One region of the Paenibacillus sp. P5_B5 genome, then DNA from elsewhere that is predicted to be linked to it. Evidence: riboswitches for the same ligand, from Rfam matches in the RefSeq annotation. Region 1 holds a riboswitch; each other region holds the start of a gene.
The links. Region 1 has a riboswitch for cyclic di-AMP ahead of AC1DOK_RS18240 (C40 family peptidase). Riboswitches for the same ligand answer to the same signal wherever they lie in the genome.
Positions count from the first base shown of each region.

Region 2: linked by a shared signal. The riboswitch ahead of AC1DOK_RS15490 (hypothetical protein) and the one ahead of AC1DOK_RS18240 (C40 family peptidase) in region 1 are both predicted to bind cyclic di-AMP.
Region 3: linked by a shared signal. The riboswitch ahead of AC1DOK_RS03915 (betaine/proline/choline family ABC transporter ATP-binding protein) and the one ahead of AC1DOK_RS18240 (C40 family peptidase) in region 1 are both predicted to bind cyclic di-AMP.

Region 1 is NZ_JBFULK010000014.1:137,309-142,277, reverse strand. Features, by position in the region: gene AC1DOK_RS18255 (YwhD family protein) at 1-386, opposite strand, end outside; gene AC1DOK_RS18250 (M1 family metallopeptidase) at 540-2,534, shown strand; gene AC1DOK_RS18245 (hypothetical protein) at 2,550-3,371, shown strand; cyclic di-AMP (ydaO/yuaA leader) riboswitch at 3,619-3,759, shown strand; gene AC1DOK_RS18240 (C40 family peptidase) at 3,763-4,296, shown strand; gene AC1DOK_RS18235 (HXXEE domain-containing protein) at 4,392-4,934, opposite strand; gene AC1DOK_RS18230 (TetR/AcrR family transcriptional regulator) at 4,948-4,969, opposite strand, start outside.
Region 2 is NZ_JBFULK010000011.1:85,184-90,152, reverse strand. Features, by position in the region: gene kdpB (potassium-transporting ATPase subunit KdpB) at 1-291, opposite strand, end outside; gene kdpA (potassium-transporting ATPase subunit KdpA) at 310-1,989, opposite strand; gene kdpF (K(+)-transporting ATPase subunit F) at 2,007-2,081, opposite strand; gene AC1DOK_RS15490 (hypothetical protein) at 2,188-2,607, opposite strand; cyclic di-AMP (ydaO/yuaA leader) riboswitch at 2,741-2,938, opposite strand; cyclic di-AMP (ydaO/yuaA leader) riboswitch at 3,095-3,300, opposite strand; gene AC1DOK_RS15485 (ATP-dependent DNA helicase) at 3,661-4,969, opposite strand, start outside.
Region 3 is NZ_JBFULK010000002.1:269,085-274,053, forward strand. Features, by position in the region: gene AC1DOK_RS03905 (hypothetical protein) at 69-347, shown strand; gene map (type I methionyl aminopeptidase) at 442-1,188, opposite strand; cyclic di-AMP (ydaO/yuaA leader) riboswitch at 1,412-1,540, shown strand; gene AC1DOK_RS03915 (betaine/proline/choline family ABC transporter ATP-binding protein) at 1,715-2,890, shown strand; gene AC1DOK_RS03920 (ABC transporter permease) at 2,890-3,552, shown strand; gene AC1DOK_RS03925 (glycine betaine ABC transporter substrate-binding protein) at 3,589-4,491, shown strand; gene AC1DOK_RS03930 (ABC transporter permease) at 4,516-4,969, shown strand, end outside.

The sequences.
Region 1 (4,969 bases):
ATAATACGGCGTTTCATAGCTGCATCCATCCGATTCACATGATCAACGAGAAGCTTCCAGCCTTTCTTCGCTTCCTTATCAATTAACATCTCGCAAGCTGTTACGCCTCCGTAGAATTGACCTTCTTCATCGCGATCCACCGCAACCCAGACGAGCCAGACTGTTCGGCCATTTGGTACAAGAGATTTATCTGGAGAGAAGCGAATACGCATCTCCACCTTACTCTTCGCATGCAATGCACCTTCGTCTATATAACACTCATCACCATCAATAATAACGGAAGATACATTATTCAAATCAATTGCACCTGCGCCAAAGCCCTTGTGATTAATCTTAGAGCTTACAATATTAAGTGCAAGTGGCTTTTTTATCTTATTTTCATCCATGATAGGCACCTCTTTCGAATAGTGTGACAGTAAAACATGTACTTTCTTATTCACCGAAAAAATAATTCTTCTATCCTCTTATTATTTTAGCTAATAATCGCCTGATTGCAAACATATACATGCTGTAGATGCTTGTCAGGCGAGGTGAGGTTGATGAAGTTTCGTTTATCCGATCGACGAATCCAATGGTTTCTGTTATTTATTTTGGCGGGTTTACTGGTTTATACAGTTACAAATGCGCTACGCAGCAATGTTGAAGACACTCCGGCTTGGGCTCAAATCAAGGACACGCCTACTGGCATTAAGCTGAATGCACCAATTTCTGCTGGGCCAAATGAGGACAAACCACTTAGCAACCGGATTGTCGAGTACCACATGAATGTTGAATATGATCCAAATGCCAAAGCGCTTCAAGGACAACAGGTCATTACATGGAAAAACCCTGGATCTATGCAGGTGGATGAGCTCTATTTGCACACCTATCCGAATGCTTTCAGTTCCAAGAAGACAACCTTTATGAAGGAATCTGGCGGGAAGCTTCGAGATGATCGCGCCGTGGATGGCAGCTACGGCTCTATGAAGATCACTTCGATTACAACCCAGAAGGGACAGGACCTTGCAGGACGTATGTGGTATGTTCAGCCTGATGACGGTAACATAGATGACCATACACTCCTCAAGATTTCATTACCAGAAGCTGTCCAGCCAGGAGAGAGCATTACCTTCAGCACGAAATTTACCGTAGGTCTACCGTATCCATTTGCTCGAATGGGTGTAGTCAATGACTTTGTCATGGCTGGTCAATGGTTTCCCAAGCTTGCAGTATATGAACCAGCAGGTACACGCGGCCGCACTGAGGAAGGCTGGAATCTACATCAGTATCATGGTAATTCCGAGTTTTACGCTGACTTTGGCATCTTTGATGTTCGCATTAAGGTGCCCTCAGATTACATTGTTGCAGCAACGGGCTTCCCAACAAAGCCTGCAACAGAGGATGCTGCAACCAAGACGAAAACATACGCATTCTATGCTGATGATGTTCACGACTTTGCCTGGTCTGCTTCACCCAATTTCCGTTACTATGAAGAGCCTTTTGCCGCGAAACAAATTCCTGGTGTGAAAATCAAACTGTATCTTGACCCTCGTCATGATGCACTCAAAGAACGCTATTTCGCCGCAGCTAAGAAAGCACTCACTCGCTATAGCGAATGGTACGGTGAATATCCTTATGCGACCCTATCCATTGTTGTTCCACCACAAGGTGGCAATGGTGCAGGTGGAATGGAATATCCAACCCTAATAACCTCTTGGAGTGCTGAGAGTGAAATGCCATCCTTAGCGCTTGAGCGCGTTGTCGTTCATGAAATTGGTCATCAATATTGGTACGGCATGGTTGCTTCGAATGAATTCGAGGAAGCATGGCTTGACGAAGGATTCACCTCCTATGCCGAGGATGCCGTCATGGAAGCAGAATACGGAGCTAGATCAAATCTCCCTATTGAAGCAAGCTATATCACTTCACCTGCTGCACTCAAGCTAAATAGCTGGGGTTACCGCGACCATAATCATTACGCTGACAATGTATACATTCGCGCTAAGCTGGTGCTTAAATCGATTGAAAGCAAGGTTGGCAAGCAAACAATGGAGCGTATAATGAAGGTGTATTTTGAGCGCTGGAAGTTCAAACACCCGACGACGCGCGATTTCCAAACCGTTGTTGAGGACGTAACGAAAGAAGACTGGGATGACTACTTTAAGCAGTATGTATATGGATCTCTTATGATGGACTTCTCTGTCGATTCGATAAAGGTTAAGAAATTAACTCAAGACGGCTCAACTGTATATGAGAGCACTGTTTCGATTCGTAAACGCGGAGGAACTGCGCCGAAGGTTCCAATTCTGTTTCATTTTACAGATAAACAGAACACAGAACGTATTTGGAATGGTACTGGATCGCAAACAAATTTTAAGATCTACCATACTTCACCTGTAGAATGGGTCATGGTCGACCCAGGTTACTCCCTCGTACTAGAGAATAAACATATTAATAATTTTTACAAAAAAGATATTGATCCCAAATGGCAGGTCCGCTGGAATCTTGGCATTTCGCAATTTATCGAAACCGTATTTTCTTGGATAGCTTGGTAGACTGGAGGTGAGCTCATGATCAGCTATATAAAGAATGGCTTTATTGCCGCATGGAAACAACCATTTGTAGTCGTTACTCTGTTCCTGTACCAGCTAATATGGAGCGTCATTTTGTATAAATTAATTAGTTCTATCATCGTACCGATCCTACACCGATATCCGAATGCTGAACAAGGTTCAATGGCTAAGCGCCTATTCTTTGCTGAAGGACAATTTCAATTATTAAAAACCGATCTACCTTACACCTTCGTCTGGCTCGGACTTGGCTTACTAGCCATCAGAATGATCCTACATCCTGTGCTGAATGCTGGCGTCTATTACTCTTTAGCAAATAAACAATTAAATTCCGGTTATCGATTTGTTACAGGCATTAAGCAACTTACTTTACCTTATCTACTTTATTATCTGATTCAAACGACTCTTACCGTCCTCCCCATCATTTGGTTATGGCCAAAATTTGCAGCAATCGTTTCACTTGGTACCAATTTCACACAACTTGGAATAGATTTATTACCTTGGTTAGGCGGTTATCTGGTTTACGTCTATCTCGTGCACTTTTGTTTTATGTATATTCAATTCGGTCGAGTGCATCAAGTTAGAGCGTTCCCCTCTCTATTCAAGTTATTGCGATCCAGTCCTACTATCATTTATTTAGCGCTAATTCTTCTACTTATAACAGGTGCCTTTACGATAGCAGCTTATACGGCTTCTTATATTTGGGCAGGCTTTCTTGCCTTAATTGTGTATCAAATATTCCCGCTACTGAATATGTTCTTTCGTGTATGGTCAATTGCGTCACAATACGAGCTATGGAGTACTAGAGTAAGCAAGCATTAAATAAATGAATATCTACATTCGTTCCCTTGAAAAACACCCTCGACGCTCATCGAGGGTGTTTCATTTTTGGACCATTACACTATATACGAATTTATTGAAATATTGTAAAATTTAATTAATATAATAATAGTTTCAAAGATTATTAGCATTATAAATAAGTTTCACGAATTTAGATTATTTTGTGAACATTATGTGACAAAAGAGGTTTTATTTGTGTAGTGTCGAATTGATATCCTTTGTGAAGTAATAAAACTAAATGCCGAGTTCCTGCTTTATGTGGGGAAACGGGGGAACCATACTTTGGGTGAATTGATCTCGATTTAGAGTGATCATAGGGAACCTTCAACCGAACCCTTAGCTAACCTCGTAGGCACCGGAAGGGGCTTTATATTTGAAGAAGTTAGTAACAATGCTGTGTAGTTTGGTGCTTGTACTTAGCTTTGGTACTGGAAGCGTTTTCGCTTCTAGCACGCTCGATAAGACAGTTGAAGAATTGCTTGGAACGAAATACGTTGCTGGAGGAAGCACTACTAAAGGTTTTGATTGCTCCGGATTTACATCGTATGTGTTCAAACAATTTGGAATCAAACTATCTCGCTCATCCGACGACCAAAGCCTAGATGGTGTTAAGATCAAGAAAGCAGACCTTATACCTGGCGATCTAGTGTTCTTTGACACTAACAGCAGTGTCAACAACGGAACAATCTCACACGTAGGTATTTATTTGGGAGATGACGTTTTTGTACATGCTGCGTCTGGATCCAAAAAGCAAGCAGGTCGTGTAATGAAGAACAAGCTCAGCGAGAAATATTACGCTAACAGCTATGTTACCGCTGCACGCGTGCTGAGTGAAGACGAGTTCAAGAAGCTAGCTAGCGAGCTCGTGCAAGCGGCAAAGGAAGAAACTAAAGTCGAAGTCAAGTAAGAAGCATAAAGGTTTCAATAAAACCTCATTCATCCATTTCTATGGATAAATGGGGTTTTATTGTGTTTACATGAGGGTTCCATTAGCTTCATGGTCTAAGACGAAACGTAGCGCCTTCTACTTTTTAGCAAAATGATCAGCGCGATTGGCAATAAGATTAACACAAGCAATAAACTCATGATGATATCTTGGGTATTAATCAGCCGTTCAGCGAATAAACGATAATAGGTATAAACGGAATATGGTAATACAACGATAATAGACGTAACAACGCCTGGTGTATAAATTCGGAAATAAATCGTTTGACCAACATGTGTAAACACATGGACAAAGAAAACATGAAGAAGTACTAAGAATAATAGGTAAACCTTGAAGAAGACCGTAATTGCTGTCACAGTCACGATCGTTATATAGACCCATAATACGTCCTTTGCAAAGTGATGTGTATTCATTTGAAAGGAAGAATGGTACATTGGCTGAGCAAAGCGGGGTAATCGTTTATATACCCCCTCTCCCTTCGTCTTTATCCATTGCTCAATCGTTAGAATCTCTTCGAAGTCATGGAACATAAACAGAATCGGAAATAACCACAGCAAGCTTAACAAGTGAATTTGAGAATCAAGGGTTTCTAAGATCATCCTGATCCAGCTCCTATCTTTTCAATAAAATTCCG
Region 2 (4,969 bases), on a different contig from region 1:
GAGCGAATCAGCCTGCGCTTTGCCCCGACCTTCTGCAAGTGCTTCTGCAAAATTCGCGAATAAAACGGTAAAAAGCAAGATTAAGAACACAACGAAATTAAATCGGGCACTATCCTGTGTTCCAAAATATCCAGGCCATATCGTCATTAATAGAACGACAATTGTACCCATTTCAACTACGAACATCACAGGATTCTTCATCATTGTGATTGGATTAAGTTTAATAAAACTATCTTTTAATGCATGATTAATCATGCCGCTTGATATCATATTCTTTCGGTTTGAACTCATTCTATTTCACCTCATCGACTAGCGTAATGTTAAAAACTCAGCAATTGGTCCCAATACAAGAACAGGTAAGAACGTTAAAGCGCCAATAATCAATACCGTAGCAATCAGAATTCCCATAAACATTTTATTGTCTGTACGGAAAGTACCGATTGTTTCTGGAACCCATTGTTTATTAACTAGTGATCCTGCAACACCTAGCAGTGCGATGATCGAAATATATCGTCCAAGCAACATAACGAGCCCTGTTGTAATATTCCAGAATGGTGTGTTATCCCCTAGTCCTTCAAATCCTGATCCGTTGTTTGCAGCAGAGGATGTGTATTCATAGAGAACTTGGGATATACCATGAAACCCTGTGTTCGTAATTGCTGCGGTTCCTAAATCGGATACCAAAGCAATAGCTGTTGGTCCTAGAATGATGAGCGGATGCACTAATATGGCAATTGCTATAAGCTTCATCTCTCGTGCTTCAATTTTGCGACCCAAGAACTCAGGTGTACGTCCAACCATCAATCCACAAAGGAATACGGCTAGAATGGCATACATGAGCATGTTCACAAGTCCAACACCATCGCCGCCAAAAACACTATTTAACATCATTAATCCTAGCGGGACGAGTCCGCCAAGTGGCGTCAATGTATCGTGCATATTGTTAACTGACCCCGTGGTAGCTGCTGTTGTAACGGTTGTAAACAAGGCGGATTGCGGAATACCGAATCGAACTTCCTTACCTTCCATACTACCCTGAGTTGCATTTATACCGAGTGCGTTAATTGCAGGATTTCCCTGACTCTCCGAATAATAAGCAAGCGATAAGAACGAGACGAACAAGAATAGCATCGTGCCAAAAATAATCCAGCCTTGCTTCTTATTGCGAGCGAATTTACCAAATGTGAAGGTCAGTGCAGCTGGTATACACCACATCGACAAAATTTCTAGTACATTCGTTAGTGGACTCGGATTCTCAAATGGATGAGATGAATTGACTCCGAAGAATCCACCCCCATTCGTACCTAAATGCTTGATCGAAACTAGTGAAGCGACAGGTCCAACAGGTATTTGCTGTGTTTGCCCTTCAATTGTTGTTGCTTGAATGCTAGGACTGAAGGTTTGAGGTACTTTTAATGCTACTAGAACTAGAGTCACGATAATCGCGAGTGGAATTAGTAAGCGAATATGTGCTTTGACAAAGTCTACGAAAAAATTACCGAGCGTTTTGCCTTTACTAGTTAATCCCCGGATAAATGCAATAGCTACAATAATACCGGTTGCGGCAGAAGTGAACATCATCATGATAATCACGGCCATTTGTGAGAAATAGGTTAATCCTGTTTCACCACTATAATGCTGCAGGTTTGTATTCGTCATGAAGCTAATGACTGTATTGAATGAAAGTGTTGATTCCATATTGGAGATTCCACTTGGATTGAGCGGTAAAATCTGCTGGATCCGTAGAATCAAATAACTCACTGCCACTAAAGCTATATTGACTGCAATTAAAGTGAGTGCATATCGTTTCCATGACATTTCAGCACGATTCTTGAGTCCGATCAATCGGTATATGACATTCTCAATTGGACCAAATATTTTGTCGGTACGGTTAGCTTGATTTGAAAAAATATGATAGATATACGTACCTAAAGGTTTAACGATTAGGATTAACAGCACAATCACTGCAATAATTTGTATGATGCCCATCTAACTTCCTCCTATATTTAGAACTTCTCTGGATTCACTAGCGCGTAAACTAAATAAACAAATACAAAAATAGCAATTATACCGATGATCATCATTTGCGCTCTCCTCCAGATTCATCAACAATTCGATCACACCAAACTAAGAAAGCATAAAACACGAGAAATGTACCTGCTAGCAGAAGAACCATATATAGATCATTCATTTGGATTCCCTCCCTCTATCATCCTGAATCAGAAACGAAACGTCATCGTTGTGTGTATAGATCACATACTCAGCACCAAGTCCCCGATACACTAATCTTGGATTGAAGCTATGTGTAATGACGTAGATTGGTTTAGAAGTCCAGCCGCGACACATCTGAATATACCGACAACACAGATTAAAACTGTTTTCAAACAAATACACGTTGCCGATCGGTAGGTCTGGAATTATCCAAGTCTCATGTCCTCCACTGTCTACGATTACAACTTGTTCAGCACCTAATTTACTAATTCGGTCACTATCATTTTTGTTATTGGATAATGCTATAAAAGGTAACCCTTTAAGTTTTAATTGTTTCATAAAATTCTCGCCTGTTTTATTGGGGGCGGATACGAGAATTACTTCCTGCTCAATCACTTGTCTTTCCTCCTGACATGATTTAAGCAACAATTAACACTGTGAAATAGACAAAGAGCCACAGGAAAGGAACGATTCCCGTGGCTCTTTGAAGAGCACAGCTAAATTAGCCGTGTCTAATTCGCACGAAATTGTTGCCTCTCTTGGTACGCTTACGAGGTTAGCTGTCGGATTCGGGCGTAAGAGTCGCCCTACTTCATATGTAAGATCTCATGACTTCAGTCATGCTTCTTAATATATAGAAGATTCACCCCATGGTGCTGGATATCAGCTACCGATTGGTTCCCCCGTTCTCCAAATGTTGCACCCGGAGATTCAGCGATAAAGAACTACAATTGCATTATTCATTTTCATAAATGAATCAATATTTTCAAAAAATTGTACTAAAAAACCACAGAGACTTAAGCCCTGTGGTCGGCTATACGATCACAAGCTTCATCATCCTCTCTCATAGAGCATTGACGCAAAGAAATTCAAAATATCGTCCTTATGCCCAGTTACCACGCTTACGAGGTTAGCTGACGGATTCGGGCGGTGAGAGTCGCCCTACTCGTATGTATAATTTCGTGACGCAATTCACGGATACATACAAGATTCACCCCAGAGGCAGCATGCACGACTCTCACATCGTACAATGACTACACCCATTGGTTCCCCCGATTCCCATAGGCGGGAATTCAGCGATCAGCGAATCGAAACTTAATCAATTCAAATCACGTTTTGAATATTACTCCTGCTAGCAAAACTTGTAAAGTCGATCTGCAATCAAGATAGAGCCAAATAAGCATAATTGCGAACATAAATAACGATTGATCCACAAGATGCATACCATTTGCTCGCTATTACTCATGATTTCGTAGTTTTAAAAGGGATCTTCAATAATGGGCGGAAATTAATTATGAAAACACTAATTATTTTGAAAATACGATTTACAAAGTCATGACAAAGGAGTATTATACAGTTCAATTACATAACGTAAGTAAGCCTCCTACAGACTATATTCTGTCATAGGAGGCTTTATCTAGACTAGGCTTAGCTAGCTTTGGCTATATGTTACACACTCACACTCATACTAACACCAGTTGGCATGATTTCTTTAATCTTCTCTTTTACCAGCTCATTATGATGCAGCTCTTGTCCCAAAATGGTCACTTCACCGTGATCGTCACTAGATCTGATCAACCGCCCTATTCCTTGTCTAAGGCGAAGCAGCATATATGGCAGATCAACCTCTGTGAATGGCTCAGCGGCAGCTTGACGCTTGGCAGAGAATACAGGATCGTTCGGAGGAAATGGTAATGACCAAATAATCACATTAGACAAAGACGGGCCTGGTATATCGAGACCTTCCCACAGGGTTACAGCACATAAAACGCTATGCTCATCATTTTGAAAAGCAGATATCAGATGACTAATTTCCTGATCCCCTTCGAACCAGAACTTCATAGCTTGACATGCTTCATACCGACCAATCTCTTGCTTAAACTGCTTCAACTCTTCTTTGGAAGTGAAGAGGAGTAGTGCCCTGCCTTCCGATTGCCCAAGAGATGCTATAGCAACTTTCATTTTTGCTGAGAATAAATCAGTAGAGCTCACTTCTTGGCTGAGTTGTGGCGCAAATACTTTCATCTTCTCCGCATAGTTATAAGGAGATGGTACTGACATCGACAGGTATTGTTTAACGCCCAGATTGTCAGCTACATAATGAAATGAATCCTCAATTGAAAGTGTTGCGGACGAGAATACAACAGGCATTTTCTGAGAGAATACCCGTTCCTCTAACACTTCCTTAACCATTTTGGGCATAATGACGAGGGTAAGCCCATTGGTATCCTCCATCACCCAAGAGATTAATTGATCTTTACGGCTGTACAAGCTTAATGCAAGTCCAATCATCTCCAGATGTTCTTCCACAATCCGAAGCTGATATTCATCCAATGAATAAACGCCGCTCTCGAGTACCAATTCTTCCTCAATCTGTGCAATAGCGCTTCTAAATCGGTTAATCGCATAGATTAACTCATCTGTATAAGTAATTTCCTTCCGATCTGAACCCTTCACAGCTACGCTATTCTGATGCAACAGATCAAATAACACTTCGCTATGAGTTATGGCATCTTCTATTGCAAGAGCAAGATCTTCACGAACCTCTCCTTGTAACAAACGAATGACAATTTCTTCGAATACGGAGTGCTTAAGCTTGTATGTCAACGCCTTCTGCGCAGCTGACTCAAGTAAATGTCCTTCATCAAATACAACTGCGCTATGCTCTGGTAATAGTGGTAGCTGCCCTTCACGCTTACGTCCCTCATACGTCCATACATGTTCCATATAGAAATCATGGGAGCATATAATTAAATCT
Region 3 (4,969 bases), on a different contig from region 1:
TCTAATCATCGTATTTTGGAAGCCTTATGTTACAATGGCAACATCAATACATTTAGGAGATGACAATCATGAGCGAGAAGTTAAACGAGCAAGAGCTCTTGCAGTACATAGCAGATAAAACGAAGGCGGATTCACATAACATTAAGCTTGTCCTCAAGCATGAGCAGGTATTTATGGATAACGCGAAGGCAGATGCTAAAGGTGAAGTGGACATCGATAGTGATGATCTTGTGGATTATATTATGGGTCAGCGAGAAGTGAAGCTAGACGAAATTACGGTTGAAGCCATTCTGGATGCAGAAATGGACTACCTGATCAAACAGGGGATTGCTGGTTACTTAGACTAATATTACTTATTCTCTCCCTTACAACGCTCTCTTAACAAGAATGACCGGATCGAACCTGAGGGTTCTTCCGGTCATTTTCATTAACTACTCCTGATTATAGCTGTGTCAAAATAATAGGACCATCATCCGTAATGGCAAGTGTATGCTCATACTGGGCGGATAGACCGCCATCGATAGTTCTTGCGGTCCAACCATCGCTATCCATCTTGATTTGATAAGAGCCTGTGTTGAGCATCGGCTCAATTGTAATTACCATACCAGCTTTAAGACGTACGCCTTTACCTGGGGAACCGTAGTGAGGTACCTGCGGATCCTCGTGCATGGTTTTGCCTATTCCATGCCCAATAAAGTGACGAACTACGGAGAAGCCATTCGCCTCGGCATATTGCTGAATAGCATGGCCAATATCGCCAATTCGGTTGCCAACAACCGCTTGTTCAATGCCAAGAAAGAGACTTTTTTCAGTCACAGTTAGCAGCTTATCTGCTTGTTCGGATACTTCGCCTACTCGGTAGCTCCACGCGGAATCGGACAATGCACCATTGAGATTGACGACCATGTCAATTGTTACAATGTCTCCTTCTTTTAAGGGTTCATTCTTTGGAAATCCATGGCAGATTACATCGTTAACGGATGCGCAGGTTGCAAATGGGAATCCATGGTATCCTTTTTGTTCGGGTGTAGCTCCATGTTTTCGTAAGAAATTCTCAACAAATTGATCTATTTCAAGTGTAGTAACACCTGGCTTGATCTTGCTCTTCAATTCCTGATGACACTGAGCCAATAATTTCCCTGAAACTCGCATGTCCTCGATTTCTTGCTTCGTCTTTAGAATAATCATGATAGTCCCTTCTTTATCTTAGGATTGGTTGGTAAGGCATCTATTCTATTTTACCATTATTCGCGCCAATAGCGTGTCATATTGTTTTAATCCTGCTTGGAAATTAGTAACAAACGTTATTGGCCAAAATTTAATGATAAACGTTGATACCAATGGTATACATAAAATGGCTATTTTTAAGACATTTGATAGTAGAGTTGACATAATTGGGATATTCTAATAACATTAAGGTACGCTTAGTTCCTAATTTAGGGAGCGGGGGAACCATTTCTGGGGCGAATCGCAGTCATGCGTAGGAAACCATCTATTCCGAGTCCGTCAGCTAACCTCGTTTGCAGAAGATGGGTCATATTTTTATATTGAACAACCATGACCCGAATTTATATTCGGGTTTTTTGCAGTGATACACAATTAATATTGTTCAGGCTGTGTTTTTAAATGACCCTAATTCACATCAAAATGACTCATTAGTCGTTTTTTTTGTGTTGGGGTCTTTTTCTATATATTTGGATAGGGGGAAATAAATGTGATTGAATTTCAACATGTCAATAAAGTATATGATGATGGTTTTCAAGCGCTCAAAGACATTAATCTGACGATTAAGAAGGGTGAGCTTACGGTTATTATTGGTCCGAGTGGTTGTGGAAAGTCAACGACAATGAAGCATATTAATCGGCTCATTACAGCCTCGAGCGGTAAAGTGCTGATTAATGGTGAGGATATTTCAGAGAAGAACCCGGTTGAGCTTAGACGTAAAGTAGGTTACGTGATTCAGAACGTAGGGTTATTTCCACATATGACAATTGCAAAGAATGTTGCGGTAGTTCCTCACTTATTGAAGTGGGAGCAGAGCAAAATTGATCAGCGTGTGAATGAACTGATGGAGATGGTTAATCTAGAACCTGAAGTTTATAGTCATCGTTATCCCTCAGAGTTAAGTGGTGGTCAACAGCAGAGGATTGGTGTTATCCGAGCATTAGCAGCGGATCCTGATATTATTCTGATGGATGAGCCCTTCAGCGCACTTGATCCGATTAGTCGTGAACAGCTTCAAGATGAATTAATTCGTCTACAGCAGGACTTGCAGAAGACGATTATCTTCGTTACGCATGATATGAATGAGGCTATTAAAATCGCCGATACCATCGTACTGATGAAGGATGGAGAAATTATACAGGCTGGCACACCAGAAACAATCTTACGTTATCCAGCGAATGATTTTGTGCGTACATTCATCGGACAGAAGAATGTGGAGTCAACACAGCTCGGAGAGCCTATGCGCGTATCGACTGTGGATGATGTGATGGTGACACAGCCAGCAACAACCTACCCGAATCGTGGTTTAGCAGAAGCAATTAAGATGATGGAGGCTCGTAAGGTGGACAGCTTATTTGTAGTCGATCGTTATCGTAAGCTGCTTGGGATTGTATCCATTTATCGTGTGCTGCATGAATTCGGTGGGGAAGACAAGACGGTACAGGATGTGATGCGTCTGATTGCCTATCAGGTGTCTCCTGGAACTATTTTGCCTGAAGCTGTCGAGATGATGACTAATCATCGGTTATCGAACCTTGCAGTTGTTGATGACACGGGCAGATTGGTTGGACTACTAACCAGAGGTAGTATTGTCAGCCATCTGAATGAGGTTTACCCAGCTCTAATTGATCAGTATGCGTTGAGCCTCGGAGAGGAGGCTAAATGATGAACGATTTACTAACTTTCTTTTCAGAGCGAAGTGGAGATATTTTTACGGCATTACAGGAGCATTTAACCATTACGGCAATTTCTGTTCTTCTAGGCTGTATTGTATCCATCCCACTCGCAATTCTCCTTGTCTATAATAACAGGTTCAAATGGTTGAACAGCGTGGTATTCTTCTTGGCGAATTTATTACAGACGATACCAAGCTTAGCCTTGTTAGCTGTTCTTATTCCGTTTCTTGGAATCGGGATGAAGCCGGCGATTATGGCGCTCTTCCTCTATTCCATCATGCCAATTCTTCGTAATACGTACGATGGCTTCCAATCAGTTGATTCAAGTGTATTGGAGTCAGCGAGGGGCATGGGCTACAGTACGATACAACGTATTTTGCAGGTTCAATTGCCGCTTGCGCTGCCTTATATTATGTCAGGTATTCGGATTACGACCGTTTATATTATCAGCTGGGCGACACTCGCTACACTTATTGGAGCAGGTGGCTTAGGACAGTTAATTGTTGCTGGTCTTGGGGTTAATAAGATCGAATTGATTGTTACTGGTGCTGGTGGTGCGATCGTGTTAGCCTTGCTCGCAGATGCATTACTTGGCTGGCTTGAGCGTGTACTTGCACGCCGTTATGGCAGAACAAGTTCTGTTACGGCTTAATTAGGATCGGCAAAGGAACAGAAGGGGGAATTCAATATGCTACCTAAACGGATGAAGGTGGGAGTAGCAAGTCTACTTCTAGCATCAATGGCTTTATTAACGGGCTGCGGCTCTAGCAACGAAATTGTAATTGGTACTCAAACTTTTACCGAAGTGAAGATTATTGCCGAAATGTATAAAGCACTCATTGAAGATCGAACGGAGCTTGAAGCGAAGATTATTCCTGACTTAGCATCAAGTACCGTTGTCGTTAATGCAATGAAGCGTGGTGAAGTTCAGCTGGCGACTCTCTATTCTGGTGAAATTTTCAATAACCATTTTCCAATAGAGGATACGAAGGATCGCGAGAAGGTACTACAGCAAGCTAAAGTAGGTTTTGATCAATATTATGGTTTTAACTGGATGGATTCTCTTGGATTCGAGAATACGTATGCATTTACTGTGCGTAAAGAAGTAGCAGAAGAGAAAGGCTATAAGAATATTTCAGATGTAGCTAAGGATGCAGACAAGCTTCGTCTTGGAGTAGATACAAATTGGCTTGAACGCTCGAATGATGGATATCCAGCATTCCAGAAGACATACAACTTTAAGTTCGGAGAAGAATATCCGATGACACAGAGTCTTGTGTATGAAGCAGTAGGTAACAATCAGGTCGATGTTGTTCTATCGTATTCAACTGACTCTCGTCTGAAAGCCTATGGTCTAGAAACTCTAGATGACGATAAGCAGTTCTTTCCTCCATTCGATGCATCGCCTGTCATGCTGAATGAAATTGCAGAGAAGTATCCTGAAGTAGAACAAGCTGTGCAGGAGCTAGTAGGTAAGCTGAATGCAGACACCATCATTGGTTTGAGTTATGAAGTTGATATTGAGAAGAAAAGTGAGCGAGAAGTCGCTCTTAAATATTTGAACGATCAAGGGATGTTAGCTAATAAATAGGAGGCAGTCAGAAGGGAGTAGGCTATGGGCGATTATCAATGGACGATTGTAGATTTACTGTCTTATATGAGTCGAAATTCAGGTTTGTTGTGGGATTATTTGGTGTCACATGTGATCATGGTACTAGGAGGACTAGGCTTGGCCATTGTGATTGGGATTCCGCTAGGCATATTATGTTCCAAGAATGCGAAGCTGGCTAAAGTGATTCTAGCGATTACAAATGTATTGCAAGTTATTCCAAGCCTAGCTTTACTTGTATTGCTTATGCTCGTATTAGGTTTAGGAGCGGCTACTGTAACGGTTGGATTACTATTCTATTCGTTAAATCCAATTGTGCGTAGCACTTATGTAGGATTAAACCAAGTGAACCCTAGTTACATTGAAGCGGGACGAGGAATTGGTATGAGCCCCATTCAATTATTAATGAAGGTTCAGTTCCCATTATCTTTGACCTATATCATGACAGGACTACGTATTG